DNA from 2 places in the Rhodoferax sp. GW822-FHT02A01 genome. Region 1 is predicted to be linked to the other one. Evidence: riboswitches for the same ligand, from Rfam matches in the RefSeq annotation. Region 1 holds a riboswitch; the other holds the start of a gene.
What was found. Region 1 has a riboswitch for thiamine pyrophosphate ahead of thiM (hydroxyethylthiazole kinase). Riboswitches for the same ligand answer to the same signal wherever they lie in the genome.

Region 1 (14,683 bases):
ATCACAGCCGTGCGCGCAAACAGCTCACGCACCAGGACGTCTATGGCCTCGTTGTCGATCAACACCGCGCCGCTGGTGGCGACCATCACCGGATCGAACACCACTTTCTGCAGCGCGTGACGGTCAATGGCCTGGGCCACGGTGCGCACGATCTCGGGGGAGTGCAGCATGCCGATCTTGACGGCATCCACGCCAATGTCTTCCACCACCGCATCGATCTGATCGGTCAGCATCTGCGCCGGCACGCCATGGATGGCGCGCACGCCCTGGGTGTTTTGCGCGGTGAGGGCGGTGATGGCCGTCATGCCAAAGCAGCCCAGCGCGCTGAAGGTCTTCAGGTCGGCCTGAATGCCGGCGCCACCGCCGCTGTCGGAGCCGGCAATGGACAGTACACGGGGGTAGGTGAATGGCAAATCAATGGGCATCGATCAGGTCTCTCAAGTGTTGGCTGGCGCTGCGCGGGTCATCGGCCGAGCAGATGGCACTGACCACGGCCAGGCTATCGGCCCCGGCCTGCAACACGGCAGCAGCGTTGTGGGCATGGATGCCGCCAATGGCCACCAGCGGCAGCGGCGTTGCGGCGCGTGCGCGCTGCAGACCATCCAGTCCCCAGGGCGTGGCGGTATCGGTCTTGGTGGGAGTGGCATAGACCGGGCTCACGCCTAGATAGTCCACCGGCAGGCTCGCGCTTTGCATCACTTCGTCCAGTGTCTCCACCGACCAGCCGATGAAGACCCCCGGCGGGAGCAAGGCGCGTGCCGCTGCCACCGGCAGATCGCTTTGCCCCAGATGCACACCCTGTGCGCCACACGCCAGGGCAATGTCCAGCCTGTCGTTGATGATGAGCGGAATCTGCAAGGGCTGCAGTAGGTCCATCAGGGCCATGGCCAGCGCGTGGAAGTCGCGGCTGTTTGCGTGCTTCTCGCGCAGTTGCACGCAGGTCACGCCGCCCTGCACCGCAGCCAGCACCACATCGGTCAAGGTGCGACCTTTCAGGCTGGGTTGGTCGGTGACCAGATACAGGCGCAGAGCTTCGCGCAGCCGCTCGCGGCTCCAAGGTGTGGCCTGAGCGTGAGTTACCAAGGCTTGAATTCCATCTTCAGACGCTGCTCCAATGTGGCCTGGTCCAGCAACTGCAATTCGTCGAGCATGATCACCTGCATGCTGCCCACGCCCTGGCGGCGTACCACGGCCTTTTCGGCAGCCACTTCACCGACCACGCCCATCAGCGCCATGGCAGAGACTGTGGCGCGCCAGGCGTCGGGCTGCACGGCGCAGAAGGCGCCGATCAGGGCCGTGGCCGAGCAGCCCACGCCGGTGATGCGGGTCATCCATTCATGGCCGTTGCCCAGCAATGCCCAGCGTTTGCCGTCCACGATGTGGTCGGTCGGGCCGCTCACGCACACCACGCCACCGGTGCGCGCCACCAGGGCGCGCGCCGCACCCAGCGCATCGTTGGATGCGGCACTGCTGTCCACGCCCTTGGTCTGCACATTGGCACCAGCCACGCTCATGATCTCCGAGCCATTGCCGCGAATGACGGTGGGTGCAGCGGTGCCCAGCAACAGCTCGATGCTCTCGTTACGGTAGGCCGTGGCACCGGCACCCACCGGGTCCAGCACCGTGGGAATGCCACGCTGTGTGGCGGTCTGCAAGGCCAGGCGCATGCTCTCGATCCAGTAGGGCTCCAGCGTGCCGATGTTGAGAACCAGCGACTGCGCAATGCCGGCCATGGCCTGCACCTCTTCGTGGGCATGGGCCATCACGGGCGATGCACCGGCGGCCAGCAGCACATTGGCGTTGAGGTTCATCACGACAAAGTTGGTGATGCTGTGTACCAGGGGGGCACGCTCTCGCACAGCGGTGATGTCGGCCCAGATGTCGGAGGGGGAGAGCAGGTCGGTCATGGTCTTCCTAGTGTGGTCAGGGACCGGGACCATGCAAAGAGCAGCGAAGCGGGCTTCCCTACGCTGGCATGACCCAGATCAGGTTCAAAGAGTATTTCTCAGCCACCGGCGGTGGCACCTCTAGCAGGGTGGATTATCGGTGATGTTGTGGTGCAACCGAAAGAAGCCTCACTTCATCTTGGAAGCCAGCTTGATGGTGTCCCCTGCCACCATGAACAGGCCATGTCCCCGGTGGTGGAGCGTGTCCGGTTTCTTGATTGAAGTATCTACCCAGGCTTTGATCACCTCCAGCACAAAGAAGCCGTAGCGATTGACCATGCGCGTATCGGCGACCCGGCACTCCAGGCTGGCGTAGCACTCGGCAATCAGGGGCGCGGCGACCAGCGATGCCGGGGTGCGGGTCAGGCCGAATGCCTGGTACTTGTCCATGGCTTGGCCGGTGCTGTTACCGCACTGCACGACCTTCTTCGCAAGTTCAGCAGTCGGAATGTTGAGCACGCATTCTCGGGTGGCCCTGAGCGCGGAATAGCTGAAGTTGCCTTTGCTCACCACGCATCCCACCATCGGTGGCTCGAACTCCATCATGGTGTGCCATGACTGTGTCATGACATTGGACGCCCCCTTGTGCGCTGTTGTCAGCAGCAGTACCGGGCCGGTTTCCAGCAGTCCATACACCTTCGCCAGGGGGAAAGTTCGTTTGGGCATGTCGTGGGACTCCTGAGTCGGGTTGAATATCCTGCGGATCGGGTCACTCTACATCTTCAACCAAGCGACACCTGAACCGCAATCGTGTGAAACTGTTTCAGATCAAGTAGTGGTGCAGCCCCTGGCATAGAATGGCCCAATAGCTAAAGCCCACGAAGCCGTGGGACAGCGTGGCTCCGGGAGGGGCCGCCATGTTTTTCTTCATCCCTGCAAACTAGGGTCAGCCAAGCCTGATCGGTTCTTCGTACCCAAGAAGTCCGCTTCCCATCCAATGGGCAGCGATTTGTTTCTGGCTCTTTGTCGAGCCACGGCGGATGAACCTGCGCAGTGCAAGCTGCATAGCCACCTGCCACCCCCCTGGAGGTGCGATATGGGTATTGGTTCGGACGAGGATAGTTCTGCAGCGCCACAAAAGCCCGACCTGGACGCGCTGGATGTGCGGCAAGCAGACCGGCAGGAGCGCCGTGCAATCGTCAGCCCACTGACCTCCAGACAACTGGTGCACGAACTGCGTGTCCATCAGATTGAACTGGAGCTGCAGAACGAGGAGCTGCGTCGCATGCAGATTGAGCTCGCTGCCGCGCGTAGCCGCTACTTTGATCTGTATGACCTGGCGCCTGTGGGCTATTGCACCTTGAGCGAGGCGGAAATCATTCTGGAGGCCAACCTCACAGGAGGCAGTCTGCTGGGCTTGTCGCGCGATGCGCTGGTGGGCAAACGCTTCCAGAACTTCATCTGGGCAGCGGATCAGGATATCTACTATCTGCACCGCAAGAAACTCTTTGATACGGGCCTTCCCCAGTCGTGTGAGGTACGTCTGCTGCGTGCCGGTGGCAGTACCTTTTGGAGCTTGTTGCGTTCCACCTTCGACTCCGGATCGACCACCAAGGCGCTGCACCGACTGGTGCTGACCGACGTGAATGAAAGAAAGCTGGAGCAGGACCACATACGCATCAGCGACATTGCACTCAAGGCTGTATCACAGGGTGTGCTGATCGCCAGTCCGGAGTTGCAGGTGGTTTCCGCCAATCAGGCCTTTCTAACGATGACCGGCTACTCCGAGCCGGAGCTGATCGGTGCTTCCTGCAGCATCTTCAATGGACCGTTGACCAATCCGGATACGCAGTGTGCATTCATGCAGGCCATCCAGGCGCAAAGGGACTTCAGCGGTGAGTTCGTCAACTACCGCAAGGATGGAAGCCACTTCTGGAACCAATTGGTGGTCTCCCCGGTACGCGATGGCCAGGGTCGACTGACGCACTTCATCAGCATCAATACCGACGTCAGCGTCCGCAAGGAGCTGGACCGTGTTCTGCTGGAGAAGAACCTGGAACTTCAGCGCACCACCGCCCTGGCCGAGCGTGCCAACCAGGCCAAGTCGGACTTTCTCTCCAGCATGAGCCACGAGTTGCGCACGCCGCTCAATTCCATCCTGGGGTTTGCGCAGTTGCTGGAGTCGGGTACCCCGGAGTTGACCACGCTGCAGCAAAGAAATATCCAGATGGTCCTGCGCGGGGGCTGGTATCTGCTGGCGCTGATCAACGAGATACTGGATCTGTCGTCCATTGAGTCCGGAAAACTCGCGCTGTCACTGGAACCGGTTGCCATATCGCAAGTGCTGGCTGATTGCCAAAGCCTGATTGCCCCCCAAGCGGAACGCAGCGGCATCCAGGTGAATTTTCCGGTGCTCAGCGATTCGCTGGTGGCCACAGCCGATCCCTTGCGGCTCAAGCAGGTCATCGTGAATCTGCTGTCCAACGCCATCAAGTACAACCGCGTCAATGGCGTGGTGGATGTGACGGTGAGCAGCGACGCGCAGCAGACGCTATGCATCCGCGTGCAGGACATGGGTGAGGGCTTGTCCGAGGAGAAGATGTCGCAGCTGTTCCAACCCTTCAACCGGCTCGGGCAGGAGTCCAAGGGAACGGAAGGGACGGGCATTGGCCTGGTCCTGACCCGGCGCCTGACCGAGTTGATGGGAGGCCGCGTCGGAGTGCAAAGCACCATGGGGGTAGGCAGTGTCTTCTGGATCGAACTCCGCGTGCCGCAAGGATGAAGGTATGACAAACAAGAAAAACGCCACACGCAGCACGGATGATCGTGCAGTGGCTGCTGTGGATTCCGGTGCAGTGTCTTTCCCTATTGTCGGAATCGGCGCCTCTGCCGGTGGTCTGGCTGCGTTTGAGGCCTTCTTCGCCGGCATGCCTGCGGACCGCGACACCGGCATGGCCTTTGTGCTGGTACAGCACTTGGCGCCCGACCACAAGAGCATTCTCAGCGACCTGATTCGAGGCTACACCCGCATGCAGGTCTTTGTGGTGACAGAAGGCATGGTGGTTCAACCCAACTGTGCCTACATCATTCCGCCGAGTTTTGACATGGCACTGCAGCTTGGCGCGCTGCATCTGGTCGAGCCACTGGCGCCGCGTGGCCAGCGTCTGGCGATTGACTATTTCTTCCAGTCGCTTGCGGAGGACCAGCAGGAGCGCGCCATTGGCATTGTGCTGTCGGGTACGGGTAGTAATGGCACGCTGGGCGTGCGTGCCATCAAGGGCGTAGGCGGCATGGTGATGGCGCAAAGCACGGCGTCCAGCGAGTTCGATGGCATGCCGCGTAGCGCCATCGCCACCGGTCTGGTGGATTACCAGCTGCCGCCAGCGGATATGGCGGCACAGCTCATGGCCTATGTTGCCCATGGCATGGGCAAGCTGTCGCGTACCGTCCATTCAGCCATGCCCATGAGCGAAAGCGCGCTCAAGGAAATATTTGTATTTCTGCGCACCCAGACCGGGCACGACTTCTCGCAATACAAGCCCAGCACCATCTGCCGCCGCATCGAGCGACGCATCACCTTGCATCAGCTGGACTCGCTGGAGACGTACGTCACCTTCCTGTTGCAAACTCCGACCGAGGCACAGGAGCTGTTCCGTGACCTGCTGATCGGTGTGACCAATTTCTTTCGTGACCCGCAGGCATTCCAGGTGCTGGCTGATGAAGTCATTCCCTCGCTGTTTGAAGGCAAGCCTTCTGGCGCCACGGTGCGTGTGTGGTCGGCCGGCTGCTCCACCGGCGAGGAGGCGTATTCGCTGGCGATTCTGCTGGTCGAGCAGATGCAATTGCGCAAGCAAAGCTACACGGTGCAGGTGTTTGCCACCGATATCGATGCCCGGGCTATCGCGGTGGCACGGGCCGGGCTCTATCCGGCTGGTATTGCCGCTGACATCAGCCCGGAGCGGCTGGCCCGTTACTTTGTGCAGGAGCCCGATGGCGCGGGCTATCGCATCCACAAAAGCATCCGCGATCTGCTGGTGTTTTCCGAACAGGACCTGATCAAGGACCCGCCTTTCTCCAGGCTGGACCTCATCAGCTGCCGCAATCTGATGATTTACCTGGACGCCAATTTGCAGAAGCGGCTGATCCCGTTGTTTCACTACGCGCTGCGGCCCGGCGGAACGCTGTTCCTGGGCAGCTCTGAGGGCATTGGCGAATACGACGCCCTGTTTGCTGTGCTGGATCGCAAGTCCAAGCTGTATCTGCGCAGCGGCGAAAAGTCGGCTGGACAGCCCAACCTGGGTTTCCTGCTTGCACCGCTGCCAACAGATGAGTCCCCAGCGCGCCAGGGGCGGCCTACCAAGGCAGCGTATTCCTTCAAGCCGCCCTTGCGTGAGCTGATGGAGCAGGAACTGATCAAGCGCGTGGCCCCGGCCGCGGCCTTGGTCAATGCCAAGGGTGACATCGCCTATCTGCATGGACGCACCGGGATGTACCTGGAGCCCAGTGCGGGGGAGGTTGGGGTGCAGAACATTCTCAGGATGGCGCGCGACGGGTTGCGTCCCGGTCTGAGTACGGCCCTGCGTACTGCTGCAGCCACGCAGAAATCAGGTGAAGCCCTCAACCTCATGGTCAAGACCAACGGGCACTACACGCAGGTCCATGTGCTGGTCCATCAGGTGGGCGCCAGCGGCGCGGGTGTACCGGAGGAACCGGTGTTTCTGGTCATCCTGCAGGATGCGCCCCACGCTGCGCCGCTCGCAGCGGCAAACGGCAGCGCCGACGTGACTGCATCTGACAGCCGCGCACGCATCGAGGCGTTGATGCAGGAGTTGCGGGCCAAGGATGAGTACCTGCAGAACACCCACGAAGAACTGGAGAGCTCCAACGAAGAGCTCAAGTCCAGCAACGAAGAAATGCAGTCCGTCAACGAAGAACTGCAAAGCACCAATGAAGAGCTGGAGACATCTAAGGAAGAGCTGCAGTCCGTCAACGAAGAGCTGGCTACGGTCAATGCCGAGCTGCAAAACAAGGTCACCGACCTCTCGCATGTCAACAATGACATGAACAACCTGCTGGCGGGCACCGGCATCGGCACGGTGTTCGTGGACTTCAAGTTGTGCATCCTGCGCTTCACCCCGGCAATCAGCAGCATCATCCATCTGATCCCTTCCGATGTGGGGCGCCCGGTGGCGCACATTGTTTCCAATCTGGTGGGCTACAGCAGCCTGGTGGCCGATATCAAGAAAGTCCTTGCAGATCTGGCGCCCCTGGAGCGCGAAGTGCAAACCCCCGAGGGACAGTGGTACACCTTGCGTATCCAGCCGTATCGCACCTTGGACAACGTCATCGAAGGTGCGGTGATTTCATTTGTCGATATCTCCGAAATCGTGCGCGTGCGCACTGCGCTGGCCACCACGCGTGCGCTGATGGAGCGCATCGGTGAATTGGCCAAGGTCGGCGGCTGGGAGTTCGAGGTGCAGAGCCGCGCACTGTACTGGTCTCCGGAGACTTGCAGAATTCACGAGGTGGACCCACCGCTTGCACCCACACAAGAGGCCTCGATCCAGTTCTATGCGCCGCAGGCCAGAACAGCAATTCAGACGGCTTTTCAGGCGGGCATGGAGCATGGGACCGCGTGGGATCTGGAGTTGCCGCTACAGACGGCCAGGGGTCGCGCCATCTGGGTGCGCTCACAAGGTATGGCCGTGATGGAGGCCGGCAGGGTGATACGACTGTTGGGCGCCATTCAGGACATTACCGAGCGCAAGCAGATTGAAGAGGCACTGCGGGAAGCGAACCACCGACTGCTGGCCCAGGCACAGGACCGGAACTGATTCGCTAAGCCCGCCTACTTTTCAAAAGGCGGCAGGCTTGTGGCACTGTGACACGGGCTTGTCACATTATTCCATTATCATCGAACTATGGAATCCAACGAAGTAGTCAAAGCCCTCGCGGCGCTTGCCCAGTCGTCCCGGCTGGAGGTGTTCAGGATGCTGGTTGTCGCCGGTGCGCCCGGACTGACCCCTGGTGCCCTGGCAGAAAAGGTGGACGTGGCGGCCAATACGCTGTCGTTTCACCTCAAGGAGCTCCTGCACGCCGACCTGATCACCCAGGAGCGCTCCGGGCGCAACCTGATCTACCGCGCCCGCTTTGACCAGATGAATGCCTTGCTGGCCTACCTGACCCAGAACTGCTGCCAGGGCCAGGCCTGCCTGGCAGAAACCTCCACGCAATGCGATTGCTGAAACCCGAAAGACCACCCGTGACAACGACAACCCCACCACTGAATGTACTGTTCCTGTGCACCCACAACTCGGCGCGCAGCATCCTGGCCGAAGCCCTGCTCAACAGCATGGGCAAGGACCGCTTCAAGGCCTATTCCGCTGGCAGCAGCCCGCGCGAAAACCAGCAGCCCAATCCCTTGGGTCTGCAGGTTTTGCAAAAGGCAGGCATTTCCACCGAGGGCTTGCGCAGCAAGAGTTGGGACGAGTTTGCAATCCCCGGCGCGCCGCAGATGAACCTCATCATCACTGTCTGCGACAACGCCGCCGGCGAGGTCTGCCCGATCTGGCCTGGACACCCTGCGACTGCCCACTGGGGCTATCCAGACCCTTCCGAGGGCGACGGCACGGATGCGGAAAAGCTGGAAGCATTTCGCAAGACCCTGCACGCCATGAAACGTCGTCTGGAGCTGCTGGTCAGCTTGCCTGCTGGCAAGCTGGATCAAAGTGTGCTGCAGACCAGCGCACGCGAACTTTCCAAGGCCTGAGCCCTCAATGCGTACACAAACCATGAGCGTGTTCGAGCGCTACCTGACAGTCTGGGTCTTCCTGTGCATCGTGATCGGCATTGCATGCGGGCAATTCCTGCCGGATGTGTTCCAGGCCATTGGCCGCATGGAGATTGCCAAGGTCAATCTGCCGGTGGGGTTGCTGATCTGGGTCATGATCATCCCCATGTTGGTGAAGGTGGACTTCGCCGCTTTGGGCGAGGTGCGCAAGCACATCAAGGGCATTGGCGTCACGCTGTTTGTGAACTGGCTGGTCAAGCCATTCTCCATGGCGTTTCTGGGCTGGCTGTTCATCCGCCACTGGTTTGCACCATTGCTGCCGCCGGACCAGCTCGACAGCTACATCGCCGGCCTGATCCTGCTGGCCGCCGCGCCCTGCACGGCGATGGTATTTGTGTGGAGCCGACTGACCGGCGGAGACCCACTGTTCACCCTGTCGCAGGTGGCGCTCAACGACAGCATCATGGTGGTGGCATTTGCGCCGCTGGTGGCCTTTCTGCTCGGGCTCTCTGCCATTACCGTGCCGTGGGATACCTTGCTGACCTCGGTGGTGCTCTACATCGTGATTCCGGTCGTCCTGGCGCAGTGGCTGCGCAGGTCCTTGTTGTCCAGGGGTGTTGCGGCTTTCGATGCGGCCATGGCCCGCATCGGCCCCTGGTCCATCACTGCGTTGCTGGCAACCCTGGTGCTGTTGTTCGCTTTCCAGGGCGAAGCCATCCTGCAGCAACCGCTGGTGATCGGTCTGCTGGCGGTGCCCATCCTGATTCAGGTGTTCTTCAACTCGGCACTGGCCTACTGGCTCAACCGTGCCGTTGGCGAGAAGCACAACATCGCCTGCCCCTCGGCGCTGATTGGCGCCTCCAACTTCTTCGAGCTGGCGGTGGCTGCAGCCATCAGTCTCTTTGGATTCCATTCGGGAGCCGCATTGGCAACCGTGGTGGGCGTGTTGATCGAGGTGCCGGTCATGCTGCTGGTGGTCGCCATTGTCAACCATTCCAAGGGGTGGTACGAGCGCAGGGAAGCGGCCTGAATTACCACTTGGTTCAAGAGGTTACTCCTTAGTCATACAGTCGTTGCATCCCCACGCGGGCATGGCAACTTCCAAGGAGCATTCATGAACTACCGGTCAAAACTACTTTCCACATCTCTGGTTGGAGCGCTGCTGGCATTCAGCGGCGCGTGTATGGCAGATACCATGCGTATTAAGGCTTCACTGTCCGGTGCCAGCGAAGTTCCTGCTACAACGAGTGCAGGCGTAGGCATGGTGGACGGAACGTTTGACACACAGACCAATCAACTTAGCTGGACGCTTACCTATTCGGGTTTGACGGGACCGGCAAAGGCGGGGCATTTCCATGGTCCGGCTGATGTGGGAAAGAATGCGGGCGTTGCCCTGGGCTTCACCGGGTCGGTGGAGAGTCCGATCAAGGGTACGGCCACACTGACTCCGGCCCAGGCACAAGATCTGTTGGCCGGCAAGTGGTATGCCAATCTGCATACGGCGGCCAACCCCGGCGGTGAAATCCGCGGCCAGGTGACAGCCGCGCCGTAAGCCAAGTCAGGGACTTCCAATGGAGCGATACGCAGGCGGCAGATGGTTTCGCTCGTGGTTCCAGTGGCGCGCGCTTGCGCTCCTGGGTTTGATATGCACGTCGATGGCAGCCATGGCACAAACCAAACCAGCAACTCCCACAGCATGCCCTGCGCTGCTGCAGTACCAGTTCCCGCGTCTGCAGGACGACAGTCCCCAGAACCTGTGCCAGTACGCCGGCAAAGTGCTGCTGGTGGTCAATACGGCGAGCTACTGTGGCTACACCCGACAGTACGAGGGATTGGAGGCCTTGTACGCCAGGTATGGAAAAGATGGCCTGGTGGTGCTGGGCTTCCCGTCCAATGATTTTGGCAAACAGGAGCCGGGCAACTCCAAGGAAATTGCCGACTTCTGCTTCAACACATACGGCGTGAAGTTCCCCATGTTTGCCAAGACGGTAGTCTCCGGGCCGGGCAAGAATGCTTTCTATGGGGCATTGACCCAGGCAACCGGTGCCACACCGCAGTGGAACTTCCACAAGTACCTGATAGACCGCAGCGGCAAAGTGCTTGGCCATTACCCCAGCGACGTGGAGCCACAAAGTCCCAAGCTGGTGGCGGCCATAGAGCAGGCATTGCGCTGAACGGCGCCTGCTCTAGCTGGTGCTGGCTTCTGCCACCAGCCAATCCTTGAGGTATGCCACATCGGTGCGCAAGGCCTTGCCCTGAGGGGCCGTGATGTAGAGAGGCTGATCCGTCGTCACGCTGGCGTCAATGGGGCGCACCAGCAGGCCCTGCGCGATCAGCGGTTGCACGATATGTCGCCAGCCCTGCGCCACACCCTGTCCCTCAATGGCCGCCTGCAGCACGATGGAATAGTCGTTGAAGCGAAACAGCCGGGGCTGGCGCGGCAGGCTGATGCCAAAGCGGGCCAGCCAATCCTTCCAGGCCATGCGCGGGCGGTAGCGCTCTTCCAGTAGCAAGAGGGGGCTATGGGCCAAGGCCTTGAGATCCGGCAACGGATTCTCTTTCAGGAATTTTGGGCTGCAGACCGGGAAGATTTCCTCATCGACAAAATGCCAGCGCTGGTAGTGGGCGAAGTCGTCTGCACCCAGGGTGACAGCCAGGTCTATGCGCTCGCGCGCCAGGTCCAGGTCGGTGTCGGTGGTGATGACGCGCAGCTCGATATCCGGATGCATCTGCTTGAAGCGCGCAATGCGGGGCAGCAGCCACCAAGTGGCGGTCGCGGTGGAGACGGCCAGCGTCACTTGGTGCGCCTGCATGCCGCGCACTTCGCGCAGTGCCTGGTCGATCAGGGATAGGCCCATGCCCACCTGCTCCAACAGGTACTTGCCAGCCTCGGTGGTTTGCACGCCCTTGTGCTGGCGCTCGAACAGCGCCACACCCAGGTCTGCTTCCAGCAGGCGCATGGCGTGACTGACTGCAGGCTGGCTTATCCCCAAGTCTTCCGCAGCGCGGGTAAAGCTGCCCCGGCGCGCGGCGGATTCAAACACCAACAGGTTGTTCAGACTTTGGTTGGTTTTGGTGTCGGTCATAAGCTGAGTTTATGACAGACATGAGTGCGTTTGCCATTCACAGACACGGACGTTTGGCATAAGCTGGGCTCACGGCTGGCTCAGGGTCAGTCGCTGGTGCAGCTCTCTGCGCCAGTCCACCAACAACAAGGCAGAAACGATGACCGAAGCAGTAGCCTCCACCTCAGACGCCGAACTCCCACCAGTGGCTGCGGGTACCGACCACAAGAAGCACCGTCGTGCCGGCGGACGCGAGCGCCGCGACCCCAAGGCCAAGATCAATGGCCCGGCCTACATCCAGCGCAACATCCCGACCTACGACGTGATGGGCGAGGAAAACCTGCAGAAGATCGAAGTGACTGCGGAGCGCATCCTGGCCGAGGTGGGGTTGGACATCCGCGATGATGACGAATGCCTGGACCTGTTCCGCAAGGCCGGCGCCAAGGTCAACGGTATGCGTGTCACCTTCGAGCCGGGCCATGTGCGCGAGATACTCAAGACGGCACCCAGGGAGTTCACCCAGCACGCGCGCAACCCGCAGCGCAGTGTGCAAATCGGCGGCAAGAACGTGGTGTTCTCTCCGGCTTACGGGTCGCCCTTCGTGATGGACCTGGACCGGGGCCGCCGCTACGGCACGCTGGAGGACTTCCAGAACTTCATCAAGCTGGCTTATGCCTGCCCTTGGCTGCATCACAGCGGCGGCACCGTGTGCGAGCCTACCGACGTGCCGGTCAACAAGCGCCACCTGGACATGGTGTATTCGCACATGCGCTACTCCGACAAGGCCTACATGGGCTCCATCACCTCGGAAGAGCGTGCCGAGGATTCCATCGAAATGTCGCGCATCCTGTTTGGCCGTGAGTTTGTTGACCAGAACTGCGTGATCCTGGGCAACGTCAACGTCAACTCGCCGCTGCTGTGGGACGGCACCATGACCAAGTCGGCACGGGCCTACGCGCGCGCCAACCAGGCTGCGGTGATCGTGCCCTTCATTCTGGGTGGCGCCATGGGCCCGGTCACCAATGCCGGCGCCATCGCCCAGGCCCATGCGGAGACCATGGTGGGCTGCGCCATCACGCAACTGGAGCGGCCCGGTGCGCCGGTGATCTATGGCAACTTTTTGTCCAGCATGTCGCTGCGTTCGGGCTCGCCCACTTTTGGCACGCCCGAGCCCGCCATCGGCTCCATGGTGATTGGCCAGCTGGCGCGCCGCCTGAATCTGCCGTTGCGCTGCGCGGGCTCCTTCACCACCTCCAAGCTGCCCGACGGTCAGGCCATGCAGGAGAGCGTCATGTCCATGCTCTCGGCCATCCATTGCGGCGCCAACTTCATCCTGCATTCGGCGGGTTTCCTCGACGGACTGCTGTCCATGAGCTACGAGAAGTTCATGATGGACGCCGACTTCTGCGGCGCGCTGCACAGCTACCTGGGCGGCGTGGTGGTGGACGACAACACACTGGCCATGGACGCCTTCAAGGAAGTCACGCCCGGCGGCCATTACCTGGGAAGTGCCCACACCATGGCCAACTACACCACCGCCTTTTTCGACTCCACCATCTCCGACAACACGCCGTTTGAATCCTGGGTCGAGGCCGGCAAGACCGATAGCGCCACGCGTGCCAACATACGCTGGAAGACCGCACTGGCCGACTACGAGGCGCCCGTCATGGACGTGGCCGTCGATGAGGCCCTGAAAGACTTTGTGGCCCGCAAGAAGGCCGCCACCACCGATCAGTGGTACTGAACGCAATTCCATCCGAAAGACTCTCCATGGCTCCCGAGAACGATCCCCTGTTGCAACCCTTCCAACTCAAACATCTGCGGCTCAAGAACCGGTTGATGCTCACATCCCACGAGCCGGCTTATCCTGAAGACGGCATGCCCAAGGCCAAGTACCGCGCCTACCATGTCGAGCGCGCCAAGGCCGGCATTGCACTGACCATGACGGCTGGCTCGGCAGCCGTGTCGCGTGACAGCCCGCCCGTGTTCAACAACATCCTGGCCTACAAGGATGAAGTGGTTCCGTGGATGAAAGACCTCACCGACGCCTGCCATGAGCACGGCGCGGCGGTGATGATCCAGATCACCCACCTGGGACGGCGCACCAGCTGGTCCAAGGCCGACTGGTTGCCGGTGGTGTCGCCTTCGCATGAGCGCGAGGCATCGCACCGGGCCTTCCCCAAGAAGATGGAAGACTGGGACATTGCACGCATCATCAAGGACTATGCCGATGCCGCTGAGCGCATGCATGCTGCCGGTGTGGACGGTTTGGAGTTGGAGGCCTATGGGCATTTGATGGACCAATTCTGGTCGCCTGTGACCAATACGCTGGAGTCGCCCTACGGCGGCTCGCTGGAAAACCGGGTGCGCTTCACGCTGGAGGTGCTCAAGGCCATCCGTGCGCGCGTGGGGCCGGACTTCATCATTGGGGTGCGTGGCGTGGCCGACGAGGCGCAGCCGGGTGGTTTGACGGCAGAGGAGGGCCTGGGCATTGCGCGCTATCTGGCCAAGTCGGGCATGGTGGACTTCCTCAACATCATCCGGGGCCATATCGATACCGACGCCGGTCTGACCGACGTCATTCCGGTGCAGGGCATGCGCAGCGCGCCGCACCTGGAATTTGCCGGTGGCTTGCGCGCGCAGCTGGGTGGCATTCCCATCTTCCACGGCGCCAAGATCCAGGATGTGACCACCGCCCGCTTTGCCATTGAGAGCGGCAAGCTCGACATGGTGGGCATGACCCGCGCGCACATGGCCGACCCGCACATCGTGCGCAAGATCATGCTGGGCCGCGAAGACACCATACGCCCCTGCGTGGGCGCCAACTACTGCCTGGACCGCATCTACCAGGGTGGCGATGCCTATTGCCTGCACAACCCGGCCACCGGTCGCGAGCTGACCATGCCGCACACACTGGCCAGGGCGGAGAAACCGCGCAAGGT
Region 2 (14,683 bases), 1.8 Mb from region 1:
CGTCAGGCTTTGCATGAACTGAAAGCCATCCATGCCGGGCATCTGGAGGTCGATTAGGGTGAGCTGGAAATGCCCCGGTTGTTCGGCCAGCCGTTGCAGGGCCTCATCGCCACTGGTGACGCCGGCCACGGCGCCAAAGCCCAGGCTGCGCAACAGCTCTGCGCTCAGATCCAGCTGAAAAGAGTCATCGTCAACGACCAGCACGTTGATGGAGCGGCGTTCCAGTTCCGGGGAAGTGGTCTTGACCATGGTGGAGTCAGCCTGCCGGATTCAGGCCCAGTGCGTTGGCCCACTGGACGTGGGCAACCGGCTTGACGAAGGCGCCGGTCACCTCCAGGCCGCTGGTACTGGCAATCTGGCGGGCCATGTCGAGCATGTCGATGTTGACTCCGCTGACGATAATGACCGCGCCCTTGAACTGCATGCGCGCGAGTTGCTCCAGGAATTCAAGCCCATCCATATTGGGCATGTAGATGTCGCAGACCAGTGCATCGGGCAGGACCTTGGCAGAGCGCAGCAGGCGCAGGGCGGCAACGCCGTCGTCCGCACAGGTGATCGTCATGCTTCCCCATGCGCCCAAGGATTCGCGGACTAGGTCCTGTGCGAACGGGTCATCGTCCACCACCAGAACTTCCAGGGGCCTTTGCGTCGTGTTCATGCAGGGAAGTAAGGGCGCATGAATTCGCGCAGCTTCTTGATGCCCTCCATCTCTGCGGGCTTGAGTACCACGTCGGTGTCCCAGTCGCAATACAGCAGGCCCGAGACCCTGCTGTTGGCAATGGGCAGGATGACGAACTTGGTCACCGTGGGCAACAATGCGCGAAAACCCTCCGGCAAGGACGCGTCCTTGAGCTTGGAGACGTCCGCTATCGAGACATCCATCTGGTTCTTGATGGAGGCATGAAAAGCCGTGGGCATGAATTCCGCGGATATGCGCAGGCGGCTCTTGAGCTCATCAATGCCCTTGCCATAGGCGCAACGCACCCGCATTTCGCCGGAGCGCGTGATCATGAACAGCAGGCAGTGCGCCGTATGCAGCACCTCGCTGATGCCGGGCAGCAGGGTGTTGGCCAGCTCTTCCAGGCTCGCCTTGTGTTCCTTTTGCAGGTCTTTGAGCAGCGTGTCCAGCCGTGACTCGTTGGACGCGACCACTCGCGCGGGTCGCGTCTGGCGTATGTGTTCGGCCTGACTGCTGACGATGGCGCCCAGGCGGGATTTGTCGACGCCCGGCAGGTCCAGGTCGTTCAGCAATGCATGCGCCGCCTCGACCTTCCCTTCAGAAATGAGCGCGGACGCGGAGCTTGAAAACCGTGCGATGCCCACCAGTGTGGGGTCGCCGCTGCCATCGATGGTGGCGCGCAGGGTCTGGGGCAAATTCCAGCGTGCGGCCAGCTCCACTCCTAGATCCTGAAAGGAAACACCCAGCACAGCCAGCGCAGCTGCATCGGGGGTCTTGCCTGCCGCGACCTGGCGCGCAATTGCAGCGGTTTCGACCGGCAGGTATCGGCTGGTCATCAGACGGCCGATCTCGTACATGAGGGTGGCGATCGAGGCGTCCTCAGCCCGGTCAACGCAGGCATTGCGAGCCAGCTCCGAGGCCATCAGGGTCTGGGACAGGTGCTCATCCTTGCGCAGTTCCTCTTCGGACACCAGATCGGCGCCCAGGGCCAGATGCAGCACCGCCTCGGAACCCAGTACGTCCACAGCCGAGCTGACGGAGGCCGAGCCGCCCGAGAAGGGCGCATACATGGAGGAGTTGGCCAGCTTCAGCACCTTCTGGGTCAGCGCAAAGTCCTCGATGATGTGGTCCACCACCCGCTGCTTGCCGTCCTCGCTGCTGTCCAGTGCACCCAACACCGACGCGACCGAGCGCTCCGTCGCCGGAACTCCTTTGGACGAATCCATGGCCTGGAGGATTTTGTCCAGTACGCTGGAGCTCATGCGACAGCCGCCTGGGGTTGTAGCAATCGGCTCAATGCTTCCGCCGATTGAGGTCTGCCGGTGAGGTAACCCTGGACCAGGTTGCAACCGGCAGCCTTGAGGAAGGCAAACTGGGCATTGGTTTCCACACCTTCGGCCACCACCTTGAGGTCAATGCTGTGCGCCAGGTTGATCATGGCGGTAATCAGCTTGCGATCCGATATGGCTTCGCTGCCGTCTTCACCCATGGCGGTGACAAAAGCCTTGTCGATCTTGATGCTGGACACCGGCAGACGGGTCAGGTACGACAGACTGGAGAAGCCGGTACCGAAGTCGTCAATCGAGAAGCGGATACCGTGTTCGCGCAACCGGGCCAGCGCCCTCTCGGTCTTCTGCTGGCTGCTCATCAAAGTGGATTCCGTGATCTCCAGAACGAGTCTGGAGGGATCTATGCCGGACTCCCGTATCACTTCCAGCACTTGCTCGTCAAAGTTGTCGCTGCCGAACTGCACGGGTGAAACATTGACCGACATGACAAAGTCCGGATCCAGGGCGTGGAACTTCTTGAGCTGGTAGCAGGAATAGCGCAAGGCCCATTTGCCCAGAAAAGGCATCAGGCCCGAATCTTCCACGATGGGGATGAACTGGTCCGGATTGACGCGTCCCAGATCGCGGTTGACCCAGCGCATCAGCGCTTCGGCACCAACCAGATTGTTCTGCATGTCGTACTGTGGCTGGTACTCCATGTAGAACTCGCCTTCCTGAATGCCGTTGTGAATGGCGGCCCGGATGGAGAAGTCCACATTGGCCTCAGTCGCGGCAAACACGGTGACACGGTTCTTGCCCGCGTTCTTGGAGAAATACATGGCCGTGTCGGCATTCTTGAGCAGGGTGGAGTAGTCCTCACCATGCAGCGGGTACTCCGCCACGCCGATGCTCACGCCCAGATAGGCATTGTGCGGCGCAGTGTCATAGGGACGGGCTACGGCCAGCAGCACGTTCTTGAGTGCCAGCTTGGCGGCCTCCGCGTTTTTGCCCCCGTACAGCAGCACGAATTCGTCACCACCCAGGCGCGCCATCATGTCACCCGGCCCAATGAGCTTGACCAGACGTTTGGTGGTTTCCACCAGCACGGCGTCGCCCATGGCGTGGCCATAGGTGTCGTTGACTTTCTTGAAGCCGTCCAGATCCAGCAGGGCGATGGAGAACGGTCCCTTGCCTTCCTGTATGTACTCGTCCACTGTCTTCTTCAGGAAGGCGCGGTTGGGTAAGCCGGTGAGCTCGTCATTTTCGGCAGCCCGACGTAGCGCGAAGTCTTCGGTCTTCCAGCGGGAAATATCGAATATGCAGAAAACGTGCTGACCCACACCCGACAGTGGATAGCAGCGCAGGTTGATCCAGCACTCCGTACCACCCTTGAGAATGCGCAGGTCGCGCGAGAAGGTTTCAGCTGTCCCGGCCAGCGCCTGACGGAAGCCCGCGACGTCTTCCGGGTGTACAACCTCTGCAAAATTCTTGGGTATCTGCGCGCCAGGAATCTGGGTAAACCAGCGCTGGCCCGGCTCCGACACGAACAGGATATCGAGCTTGCCGTCTACCCGCAGCACGGCATCCAGGACCCGATCCAAGGTGGGGGAGCTCATGGTGGATTAGTTGAATGGAAGGGCATGGAAACAAGAATTAGAGATTTCGCCTGCCAATGCTCACATTCATCCTCCAACAATTGCTATTAATCTGGAGAATACCATTCACTAACGCGTTTCAGCAAACCGCCCCAGGTCGGTCCCGCCATGGGCGCAGCATGACGCTGTCGAGGTGGTTGTGTCCATGACCGTGCCAATATCGCAGCCGTGTAAAGTCGGCGCCAACTGCTCGGGCAAGGTTGTGCGAGTGTGGTCTGTACGACACACTCCCCTGTCTGGTGAGGGTCTGTTTCGATTGAACCGCCTGCAAGGCTCGTGGTACCCTTATGAGTACCCAATATAAAACAGTTGGCTCTAATATCGTCACATATGATCCAGTCTGATCAGGACATTCGCAACCGGTTGCTGGTTGCGAAGCTGCCTGCGATGCCACAAATCTTGCTCAAGTTGCTTGGGTTGTGCCAAGCAGACGGAGCGGGCATGGCTGAAATGGCCAAGCTGGTGGCCAACGATCCGGGCATGACGGTCAAGGTACTCAACGTAGCCAACAGCGCAGCCTACAACCGGGGTGGACAGAAAGTGGGCCTGATGCAGGCCCTTTCCACTTTGGGCTCGGACATGATCAAAACCCTGGTCATCAGCGAGTCGGTGCTGCAGACATTCAACAGCTTTCCGTATTCCGCCAACAGTGACCTGCGCGTCTTCTGGAAGCATGCCTTGACCACGGCCGTCATTGCGCGCGAGCTGGCCCGGGCCATGGACTATGCGCATGGTGAGGAAGCCTATCTCGCCGGCCTGCTGCACGATGTTGGTCGCATGGCGTTGCTGGCAGCCGCGCCCGACGACTACACCAGCATCTTCTACTCGCCCGACAACGAGACGCTGTGCGCCCTGGAGCAGCGTAGCCTGCAGATTTCCCATGTGGAGGCAGGGGCCTGGCTGATCGAGCGCTGGAATCTGGACTCCTACATGGCCGATGCGGTGCTCTACCACCATGAGCCGGCCAGCCGGGTCGAGGGTGCGCACCCGCTGATCCGCATTGTTCATCTGGCCCATGCGCTCGCTTCGCACGACGCAGCGCTGCCGCTGGCCGAAGATGCCGGCTACCTGTGCAAGATTTCCGGCGAGAACCTGCTGGCGATCACGCAGGGAGCCGCCGGGCAGGTGGAAAAGGCAGCAGCCTATCTGGGCATTGATCTGTCGGGTCTGGAGGCCTGGACGCCACCGCAGACCTTGGGTGCTCCGGCGGCCAACCCGATCCAGCAGCGCATGAACGAGGAAATTCAGCACATGGCGCTGGCCGCCGAGGTGGGGCAATCGCTGGCGCGGCAAAAGGATGACAACCAGCTCCTCAAGGTCATACGCCAGAACGCCCAAATCCTGTACGACCTGGACAACACCATCATTCTGCTGATGAGCGGCAACGCCCAGTCACTGGTCGGCGTGTCCGTGGCGGACCATTTGCAGCGGTTGTCCGAGTTTTCCGTGATGCTGTCGGCTGGTGGCGGCATCGCGCAGTGCGCCTTGCAGAACCGGGTGGCTTTCCTGAGCCGCAAGGATGGTTTGCTCAATCTGAACGAAGAGCAGCTCCTGCGCACCTTTGATGCGGATGGCCTGGTATGCATTCCCCTGACCAGTGGCGCGCGTTGCCTGGGCGTGCTGGTGGGTGGTGTTCCCGCTCGCCTCATGCCCGATCTGAAGCGGCGCGAGCGCTTTCTGCAGGCCTTTGGTGTGCAGGCCGCTACGGCGCTCAATGTGGTCAACAGCGATCGCAGCGAGATCGACCGCCGTATCACTGCCATCAAGGAAGAGCATCGGGAAAGCGCAAGGCGCGTGCTGCACGAAGTCAACAATCCGCTGTCCATCATCAAGAACTACCTCGGTGTGCTGGATGACAAACTCACACGGCATGAACCCGTGGAAGGCGAGCTCAGCGTATTGAATGAAGAAATCGACCGTGTCGGCAACATCATGAATGAGTTTGTCGGCGCGGCCCCCGTGGTCGCGCCCGGCAAGGTCAATCTCAATCACGTCGTGGGCAATGTGGTGCGCCTGTTTCGCGAGAGCAAGTTCCTGCCCCCGTCGGTGGAAATCCTCTCGCAATTGTCGGAGCGCGACTGCGAGATCGAAGGCCCGGCCGACACGATCAAGCAGATCCTGGTCAACCTGATCAAGAATGCTGTCGAGGCCATGCCCAAGGGCGGTCGTATCGAGATCGCGCTCGGTGGCCCGGTGCAGCGGGATGGCCGCCCCTACTACACGCTGTGCGTGAAGGACAACGGTCCCGGCATTCCGCCCCAACTGCGTAGCCGGCTGTTTTCTCCCGTGCAGAGCACCAAGGCTGGCACGAATCGCGGCATTGGTCTGAGTATTGTGCATGGTCTGGTCAAGAAGCTGGGCGGCAGAATCGAATGCCAGAGCAGTGCCATGGGCACCGCGTTCGAGATGGAATTGCCCGTGCCCGTGACGGCCTCCGCTCGCAGCGGCGCCGGCATGCCTTTCCTGCAAGATCGTGTTTGATACCCACGCTTCGGCTGGAAAGGGCGCATCGGCCGATGCCGCGTTTCTACAGTCCTCCCAATTGCTCAACTCTCCGGTAGGCGAATACCAGCCACGCGTATTGCTGGTGGATGATGAACCCCGCGTGCTGGCCAGTCTGCTGGAGCTGCTCAACGGCAGGGGCTACCACATCACAACTGCGGGCGGCGGACGGGAAGCCATTGAACACCTGAGCAGGACGCCGTTTGATCTGGTGGTGCTTGACCTGCACATGCCGGAAGTGAGCGGGCATGATGTCATGGACTTCATCAGCGTGCGCAATCTGGACGCCCAGGTCGTGGTGACCAGCGGTGCCACCGAAATTGAAGCAGCCATCGGAGCCATACGCCAGGGCGCCTACGGCTATCTGCGCAAGCCGTATCCGAGGGAAGAGCTCTACAAGACCGTGGGCAATGCCCTGCAGCAGCGGCGCCTGGAGTCGGAAAACCAGCGCATCGCGCAGCAGCTCAAGCGCTCGGAGCGCATGTACCGCTATCTGGTGGATAGCTCGCCAGACATCATTTACACCCTGGGTCCGGACGGCTGCTTCACCTTCATCAATGACCGCGTACAACAACTGTTGGGCTACCGGCGCGAAGAGCTGATTGGTCAGCATTACTCCACCGTGGTGTATGAGGGCGATATGGAGCGCGCCAACTATGTGTTCAACGAAGGGCGCACCGCGTTTTCGCAATCGCGCAGCGTGGAACTGCGGCTCAAGCCTTTGCGCGCAGAAAACGAGCCACGCACCTTCAGCATCGTCATGGTGATGATTCAGCCGGGCACGGACAGTGACTCGGTGAAGCTGGATGCGCGCCACAAGACCGAAGGCGGCACCTACTGCGTGGCGCGTGACGTCACCGAGCGCAAGCGCGCCGACGAACAGATTGCCTATCAGGCCTATCACGACATCCTGACCGAGCTGCCCAATCGCGCGCTGTTCAAAGACCGCCTTGGCCTGGCATTGCTGCAGGCCAAGCGCAACGAGACCAATCTGGCGGTGATGTTCATTGATCTGGACCGCTTCAAGGTGGTGAACGACACGCTGGGCCATGGCGCAGGCGATGCCCTGCTGCAGCAGGTGGCCACGCGGCTCAAGGCCTGTCTGCGCCGCTGCGACACGCTCTCGCGCCTGGGAGGTGACGAATTCACCGCCGTGCTGCCAGAGCTGAGCGACCGCCAGGACGCCGCGCTGATCGCGGGCAAGTTTGTGGACTGTCTGCGCCAGCCGTTTCAGGTGGCTGGTCAGCCCGTGCACGTGTCGGCCAGCATTGGTGTTGCCCTGTACCCCTACGACGGTTCGCAGCAGGAGGAACTGGTGCGCAATGCCGACATCGCCATGTACCACATGAAGTCGCAGGGCAAGAACGGCTACGCGTTCTTCCATGCCAGCCTGCTCGAAACCTCGTACCAGAAGATCGTGCTGGAGCATGACCTGCACATGGCCCTGGAGCGCGGCGAGCTGGAAATGTTCTACCAGCCGCAAGTGGACATCAGCACCCAGAAGATCATCGGCGCCGAGGCGTTGATGCGCTGGAACCATCCCGCGCGCGGCTTCATGGGAGCCGGCGAATTCCTGCCGTTTGCCGAAGAGAGCGGCCTGATCCTGCCTATCAGTGACTGGATGCTGGAGGCCATTTGCCGTGACTTCCTGGAGTGGACGGCACTTGGGGGCGACTCCATGCGCCTGTCGCTCAACATCTCTCCGCAGTACCTGGACCGGGGTGACTTCTTCGAGAAACTCAAGAACGCGCTGGTGCGCCACCAAATCCCGCCCGGGCAGATCGAGGTCGAGGTGACCGAGAACATCTGCATCCGCAATCCGCAAAATGCCATCGATCAGCTCGACAAGCTCTGCCAACTGGGCGTGAGCGTGGCGATCGACGACTTCGGGACGGGCTATTCATCGCTGTCGTATCTGCACCGCTTCCCTATCCATACCATCAAGATCGATCGCTCCTTTGTCATGGAAATCCAGGACTCGGGTGCCCAGTTCCCGGTGGTGCTGGCCATTGTGGCCATCGCGCAGGGCCTGGGCCTGAACCTGGTATCGGAAGGGGTGGAAACGGCCGTGCAGGCCAAGTACCTCGCCGACGCGGGCTGCAGGATCATGCAGGGCTTTCTCTACCATCAGCCCATGGCGCAGGGCAAGTTGGTGGAGCTGCTTTCGGCGCAAGCGTCGGGCGGCGCAGAGCTGCACACACTCAACTGAATCCAATTTCGCATACACTGGCCGGGCTTGTCGGGGCGCCGTAGACGAAAGTCGAGGCTGAGACCACTTTGGTGGAACCCGCTGAACCTGATCGGGGTCATTCCCGCGTAGGGAACAACGCATATTGGCACCGGTCCCACCTGGCAATTCCCAGGGCACAACCCGGCCGCCCAGGCAGGCTCCATTCTTTACAACCGGAGACCGCCATGACCCAAACATCCAACACCGTAGATACCGCGGGCCTCGCCAGCCGCATCACCCGCACGCCTTTCCCGGGCTCTTCCCGCATCCATATCCAGGGTTCGCGCCCGGACATCCGCGTGCCGTTTCGCGAAGTCACGCTCAGCGACACGCTGGTGCACACTGGCAGCGGTGAGCCGCGGCGCGAGCCCAATCCGGCCTTGCGGCTGTATGACTCTTCCGGCATTTACACCGATCCTTCGGTGCCCGTGGATATCACCCGCGGTCTGGCACCCTTGCGTGCCTCCTGGATCGCCGAGCGTGGCGACACCGAAGCGCTGCCGGGCATCAGCAGTGCCTACGGGCGCCAGCGCCTGCAGGACCCGCGTCTGCAGGCCTTGCGCATGGCCCACACCCCGGTACCGCGCCGCGCCAAGGCGGGCGCCAACGTGTCCCAGGTGCACTATGCCAAGAAGGGCATCATCACGCCCGAGATGGAATACATCGCCATCCGCGAAAACCTGGTGCGTGCGCAACTCCAGGAGCGCCTGGCCACCGAGCGTCTGCCCAAACCGGGCCAGGCCTTTGGTGCGTTGATGGCGCAGCAGGTCACGCCCGAGTTCGTGCGCGACGAAGTGGCCCGCGGCCGCGCCGTGATCCCCTCCAACATCAACCACCCCGAGAGCGAACCGATGATCATCGGCCGCAACTTCCTGGTGAAGGTGAATGCCAACATCGGCAACTCTGCAGTGACTTCTTCCATTGAGGAAGAAGTGGACAAGCTGGTCTGGTCCATCCGCTGGGGCGCCGACACGGTGATGGACCTCTCCACTGGCGACAACATCCACGAGACGCGTGAATGGATTCTGCGCAACTCACCCGTGCCCATCGGCACCGTGCCGATCTACCAAGCCTTGGAAAAGGTACATGGCCGCGCCGAAGACCTGAGCTGGGAACTGTTCCGCGACACGCTCATCGAGCAAGCCGAGCAAGGCGTGGACTATTTCACCATCCATGCCGGCGTGCGCCTGGCCTATGTGCCGCTCACCGCCAACCGCCTCACCGGCATCGTCTCGCGCGGCGGCTCCATCATGGCCAAGTGGTGCCTGTCGCACCACCGCGAGAGCTTTCTGTACGAGCACTTCGAAGACATCTGCGACATCATGAAGGCCTACGACGTGTGTTTCTCGCTTGGCGACGGCCTGCGTCCGGGCTCGATCGCCGACGCCAATGACGAAGCCCAGTTTGCCGAACTGCACACTTTAGGCGAGCTCACGCAGATTGCCTGGAAGCACGACGTGCAGGTGATGATTGAAGGGCCGGGTCACGTGCCGCTGCAACTGGTCAAGGAAAACGTGGACAAGCAACTGGAGGCCTGCTTCGAGGCGCCCTTCTACACCCTGGGCCCGCTGATCACGGACGTGTCGCCGGGCTACGACCACATCTCCTCAGCCATGGGTGCTGCCAACATCGGCTGGTACGGCACGGCCATGCTGTGCTACGTCACGCCCAAGGAGCACCTGGGCCTGCCCAACCGCGATGACGTCAAGCAGGGCCTGATCGCCTACAAGATTGCCGCCCACGCGGCCGACCTGGCCAAGGGATTCCCCGGCGCGCAGATGTGGGACAACGCCGTCTCCAAGGCGCGCTTCGAGTTCCGCTGGGAAGACCAGTTCCGCCTGGCGATCGACCCGGACACCGCCATGGCCTACCACGACGAAACGTTGCCCAAAGAGAACGCCAAGGTGGCGCATTTCTGCTCCATGTGCGGCCCCAAGTTCTGCTCCATGAAGATCTCGCAGGAAGTGCGTGACTTCGCGCGGCTGAACCCCGCCAGCACCACCTTGCAGGGTGCAGCGGGCGTGATTGCCATCCAGCAAGTCAGCTCGGCTTTGGACGAAAAGGCCCAGGAGTTCCGCCAGGCCGGCAGCGAAATCTATCTCTGAGAGGCGCGCGCATGAAGCCTTTGCACATAGGCATTGCGGGCGCCGGTCTGGCTGGCCGTATGCTGGCCTGGCGGCTGCTGCGTGCCGGCCATCGCGTCACGCTTCTGGACAGCCGCAGGCGTGACGCGCTGGACACGGCATCCATGACGGCTGCAGCCATGCTCTCGCCGCTGGCAGAACTGGCGGTTTCCGACGCCGTGGTGTTCGCCATGGGGCAGCGCTCCATGCAGCTCTGGCCGCAATGGGTGGATGCGCTGCACGCGGATCACCCGGATGCGCCGCCGGTGTACTACCGCCAGCAGGGCACGCTGGTGGTGGCCCACGCTCCCGACCAGAGTTCCCTGCAGCACTTCACCCGGCTGCTGCAGCACAAGCTGCCGTCCGCGTTTGCCACGCAGGTGCAAAAGCTGGACGCTCCAGCCATCGCCCAACTGGAGCCCGCTCTGGCCGGGCGCTTTGCCAACGGCCTGCATCTGCTGGGCGAGGGGCAGCTCTCCAACGAGCAGTGGATGGCGGCGCTCTCCGGTGTGCTGGACCGGCTGGGCGCCGTCTGGCACGAAGGCGTGCCGGTCGAACTGCTGGAAGCGCAACGCATGGTGGCGCGCAACGGTCTGGAGGTGGCCGTGGACATCTGCGTGGATGCACGCGGTGTGGGCAGCAAGTCGGCGTTGCCGCAGCTGCGCGGTGTGCGTGGCGAGGTGCTGCGCGTGGAATGCAAAGGCGTGCAGTTGCAGCGACCCGTGCGGCTCATGCATCCGCGCTACCAGCTCTATGTGGCACCACGCCCGGACCATGCGTTTGTGGTCGGCGCCACCGAGCTGGAGTCCGAAGACACCGGGCCGGTCACCCTGCGCTCCATGCTGGAGCTGGGCAGTGCCTTGTACAGCCTGCACCCGGCCTTTGGTGAGGCGCGGGTGGAACGTCTGTCGGCCGCGCTGCGCCCGGCATTGGACAACGACCAGCCCGCCTGCCTGCAGCGCGAGGGTGTCTGGCACATCAACGGCTTGTACCGCCACGGCTACCTGTGCGCACCTGCGCTGGTGGAGTCGCTGGTGCAGAAGATTACGGAGCAACAACCATGAACGAACGCGAAATTTTCATCAACGGAGCGGTGCTGCAAACGCAGGCACCCAACCTGCAGGCGCTGCTGCTGGAGCGCGGCTTTGCCATGGACGCGGCCTTTGCCTGCGCCATCAACAACACCTTTGTGCCACGCGGGCTGTGGCCGCAGCAGCCGCTGCAAAGTGGCGACCGCGTGGACGTGGTGGCACCGATTACCGGAGGCTGATATGCAGGATATCCCCCAGGACAAGCACAGCGTCGCCGCGACAGAAGACACGTGGCAAGTGGCTCGCACCACCCTGTCCAGCCGCCTGCTGCTGGGCACGGCGCATTACCCCTCACTGCAGGTGCTATCCGATGCGGTGCAAGCCAGCGGCACCCAGGTACTGACCGTGGGCTTGCGTCGCATGCAACCCGAGACCGGCGGTGGCAACCACTTCTGGCAGCGTGTGCAGGCTATGGGTTGCCACGTGCTGCCCAACACCGCGGGCTGCCACAGTGCCAACGAGGCCATCACATTGGCCCACATGGCGCGCGAGATCTTCGGCACGCCCTGGATCAAGCTCGAAGTGATCGGCGACGATTACACCCTGCAGCCCGATCTGCTGGCCACGCTGGATGCGGCCACGCAGCTGGTGCGTGACGGCTTTTCCGTGTTCGCCTACACCACCGATGACCTAGTCATGGCGCAGCGCCTGCATGGTGCCGGTTGCGCCGCGGTGATGCCCTGGGCCGCCCCCATAGGCAGCGGTCGCGGCCCCATGAACCCGTATGCGCTGGAGACCTTGCGCCGGCGCCTGCCCGACGCGATGCTGGTGGTCGATGCGGGGCTGGGCCGCCCGTCACACGCGGCCACCGTGATGGAGTTCGGCTTTGATGCCGTGCTGCTCAACACCGCCGTAGCCCAGGCTGGCGACCCGGTGCGCATGGCGCGCGCATTTGCCAGCGCCGTGTCAGCCGGACGCGACGCCTTCCAGGCCACACCCATGCCCGAGCGCAGCGCCGCACAGGCATCCACCCCCACCGTTGGCATGCCGTTCTGGCATGCGCAGTAAAGGACCGTATGCCAGCACAAGCTACCTCTGCCTCCTTCGTACCCCTGAGCGGGCCTTTGGGTTTTTATCCGGTGGTGCCCGACGCAAGCTGGGTGGAGCGCCTGTTGCACTGGGGCGTGCGCACCGTGCAGCTCCGATTCAAGCCCGCTTCGGGCGACGATGCCGCAGTGCGAGAGCAGGTGCGTGCTGCCGTGGCCGCAGGTCACGCCGTGCCCGGTGCGCAGGTCTTCATCAATGACCATTGGCGGCACGCCATCGCGCTGGGCGCCTACGGCGTCCATCTGGGACAGGAAGACTGGGCCGCGCTGAGCGATGCTGAGCGCGATGCCTTACGCAGTTCGGGCATGCGTCTGGGATTGAGCACCCATACGCCCGCCGAGCTTGCTTTGGCCAAGGCTGCACGCCCTTCGTATTTGGCCATCGGGCCGGTGTTTCCCACCACATTGAAGGTCATGCCGTATGAGCCTGTGGGGCTGGAACGTCTCCAGGACTGGGCGCGCCTGGCAGCACCCTATCCGGTGGCTGCCATTGGCGGCATCACGCTGGAATGCATGGCCGATGTGCGCAACTGCGGTGTGGATGGCGTGGCCGTGGTGAGCGCCCTCACCCAGGCGGTGGACCCGCGGTTTGCGTCCCAGCAGGGGTTGCGGGTGTTCGAAAAGGGCCCGACCACGGGGAACCCATAGCGGCCCTTTTTCCTCACGCGCTGACTTTCATCAAGGCAGGGCGCGCCGACAGGGCGCAGGATCAGGGATGCGGTTGAGCCAGCATCTTCTGTTCACGCGGGGGCCTTATGACAGCGAAAAACATTCTCCTTATCCAGGGTCATCCGGATGGCTCCGTCATCCACCTGGGCCATCACCTGGAAGAGGCCTACGCACAGGGCGCGCAGTCCGCGGGTCATGCGGTGCGCAGGCTGGCCGTGGCCCAGCTCGACTTTCCCCTGCTGCGCAGCCAGAACGATTGGCAGAACGGTGCCCTGCCACAAGGTCTGGTGCAGGCGCAGAAGGACATTGCCTGGGCCGAGCACATCGTCTTCTTTTTTCCGCTGTGGCTGGGCGACATGCCGGCACTGCTCAAGGCATTTCTGGAACAGGTGGCACGCCCCGACTTTGCCTTCAAGAGGGATGGCAAAGACCTGTTCCAGCACAAGGCCCTCACCGGGAAGTCCGCCCGCGTGGTGGTCACCATGGGCATGCCAGCACTGCTGTACCGCTGGTATTTCCGCGCCCACAGCGTGAAGTCACTAGAGCGCAACATCCTGGGCTTTGTGGGCATCTCGCCAGTTCACAAGACGCTGATCGGCTTGGTCGATGCGCTGGGTGAAGCCGGGGTACAGAAATGGCAGGTACATCTCACCAGACTGGGCGCACAGGCCAGCTAGGACCGGACAGTGGGGATTCACAATTTCGTTCCATTTATGCAGTATTACTGTATATTATGCGCAAGTGCGCAGAGGTGCACACGACCCATACACCGAGAGAGCCTATGGAAGCAGAAACACGCAAGAACGTCGTACGGCGATTCAACAAGGAAGTCATTGAAGAAGGTCGTCGAGCGTCCTTCCTGGAGCTGATGGACGAATCCTTCGTCAACCGCTCCGCACCTGACGGGGCACCCAACGGGCCCGAGAGCATATGGAACACCTTCGAGAAAGTGCTGCGCCCGGCACTGGGCGGACTGAAGGTTGAAATCCATGAACAGCTCTGTGATGGCGACAGGGTGGTCACCCGCAAGTGCATCAGTGGCACCCACACGGGCAGCCTCATGGGCTTGGCTGCGACGGACATGCCCGTGGTCATCGACGTGATTGATATCGTGCGTGTGCATGGCGGTCGGTATGTCGAACATTTGGGCATCAACACGCTAACGGCGGTTCTATCCCAGCTGCGGGCTGGCTGAAGCAGGTCTTGCAAATCGGAATCTAGCAAGACAGGAAGGGCGCCTAAGTGACCAGACGAAGTACGGCAGTGAGAGCGTCAACCGAGGCGGAGGCCTTGGCGGACGAACTGCGTGAAGTCATTGGCCGCTTTGTCAGGTCGGTGAGAACCCAGGCGGGCACTCCGTCAGACGCACACGGGGAAACGCTGGCCTACCTGGAGCGCGCTGGCCCCGTGAGTATTGCAG

Region 2: it holds a riboswitch for thiamine pyrophosphate, as region 1 does, so the genes downstream of both, thiC (phosphomethylpyrimidine synthase ThiC) here and thiM (hydroxyethylthiazole kinase) in region 1, are expected to answer to the same signal.

The regions. Positions count from the first base shown of each region.
Region 1 covers NZ_CP152376.1:3,061,601-3,076,283, forward strand. Annotated here, with positions in the region: gene thiD (bifunctional hydroxymethylpyrimidine kinase/phosphomethylpyrimidine kinase) at 1-425, opposite strand, end outside; gene thiE (thiamine phosphate synthase) at 415-1,083, opposite strand; gene thiM (hydroxyethylthiazole kinase) at 1,077-1,907, opposite strand; TPP riboswitch at 1,946-2,039, opposite strand; gene AAGF34_RS14340 (flavin reductase family protein) at 2,076-2,612, opposite strand; gene AAGF34_RS14345 (PAS domain-containing protein) at 2,983-4,668, shown strand; gene AAGF34_RS14350 (CheR family methyltransferase) at 4,673-7,720, shown strand; gene AAGF34_RS14355 (helix-turn-helix domain-containing protein) at 7,808-8,131, shown strand; gene AAGF34_RS14360 (arsenate reductase ArsC) at 8,149-8,655, shown strand; gene arsB (ACR3 family arsenite efflux transporter) at 8,663-9,706, shown strand; gene AAGF34_RS14370 (CHRD domain-containing protein) at 9,860-10,228, shown strand; gene AAGF34_RS14375 (glutathione peroxidase) at 10,332-10,850, shown strand; gene AAGF34_RS14380 (LysR substrate-binding domain-containing protein) at 10,863-11,762, opposite strand; gene AAGF34_RS14385 (trimethylamine methyltransferase family protein) at 11,902-13,485, shown strand; gene AAGF34_RS14390 (NADH:flavin oxidoreductase) at 13,512-14,683, shown strand, end outside.
Region 2 covers NZ_CP152376.1:1,255,261-1,269,943, reverse strand. Annotated here, with positions in the region: gene AAGF34_RS06010 (response regulator) at 1-249, opposite strand, end outside; gene AAGF34_RS06005 (response regulator) at 257-658, opposite strand; gene AAGF34_RS06000 (HDOD domain-containing protein) at 655-1,941, opposite strand; gene AAGF34_RS05995 (GGDEF domain-containing protein) at 1,938-3,563, opposite strand; gene AAGF34_RS05990 (HDOD domain-containing protein) at 3,933-6,083, shown strand; gene AAGF34_RS05985 (EAL domain-containing protein) at 6,145-8,313, shown strand; TPP riboswitch at 8,335-8,444, shown strand; gene thiC (phosphomethylpyrimidine synthase ThiC) at 8,520-10,439, shown strand; gene thiO (glycine oxidase ThiO) at 10,451-11,521, shown strand; gene thiS (sulfur carrier protein ThiS) at 11,518-11,727, shown strand; gene AAGF34_RS05965 (thiazole synthase) at 11,729-12,556, shown strand; gene AAGF34_RS05960 (thiamine phosphate synthase) at 12,565-13,242, shown strand; gene AAGF34_RS05955 (NAD(P)H-dependent oxidoreductase) at 13,350-13,940, shown strand; gene AAGF34_RS05950 (ester cyclase) at 14,045-14,458, shown strand; gene AAGF34_RS05945 (MarR family transcriptional regulator) at 14,554-14,683, shown strand, end outside.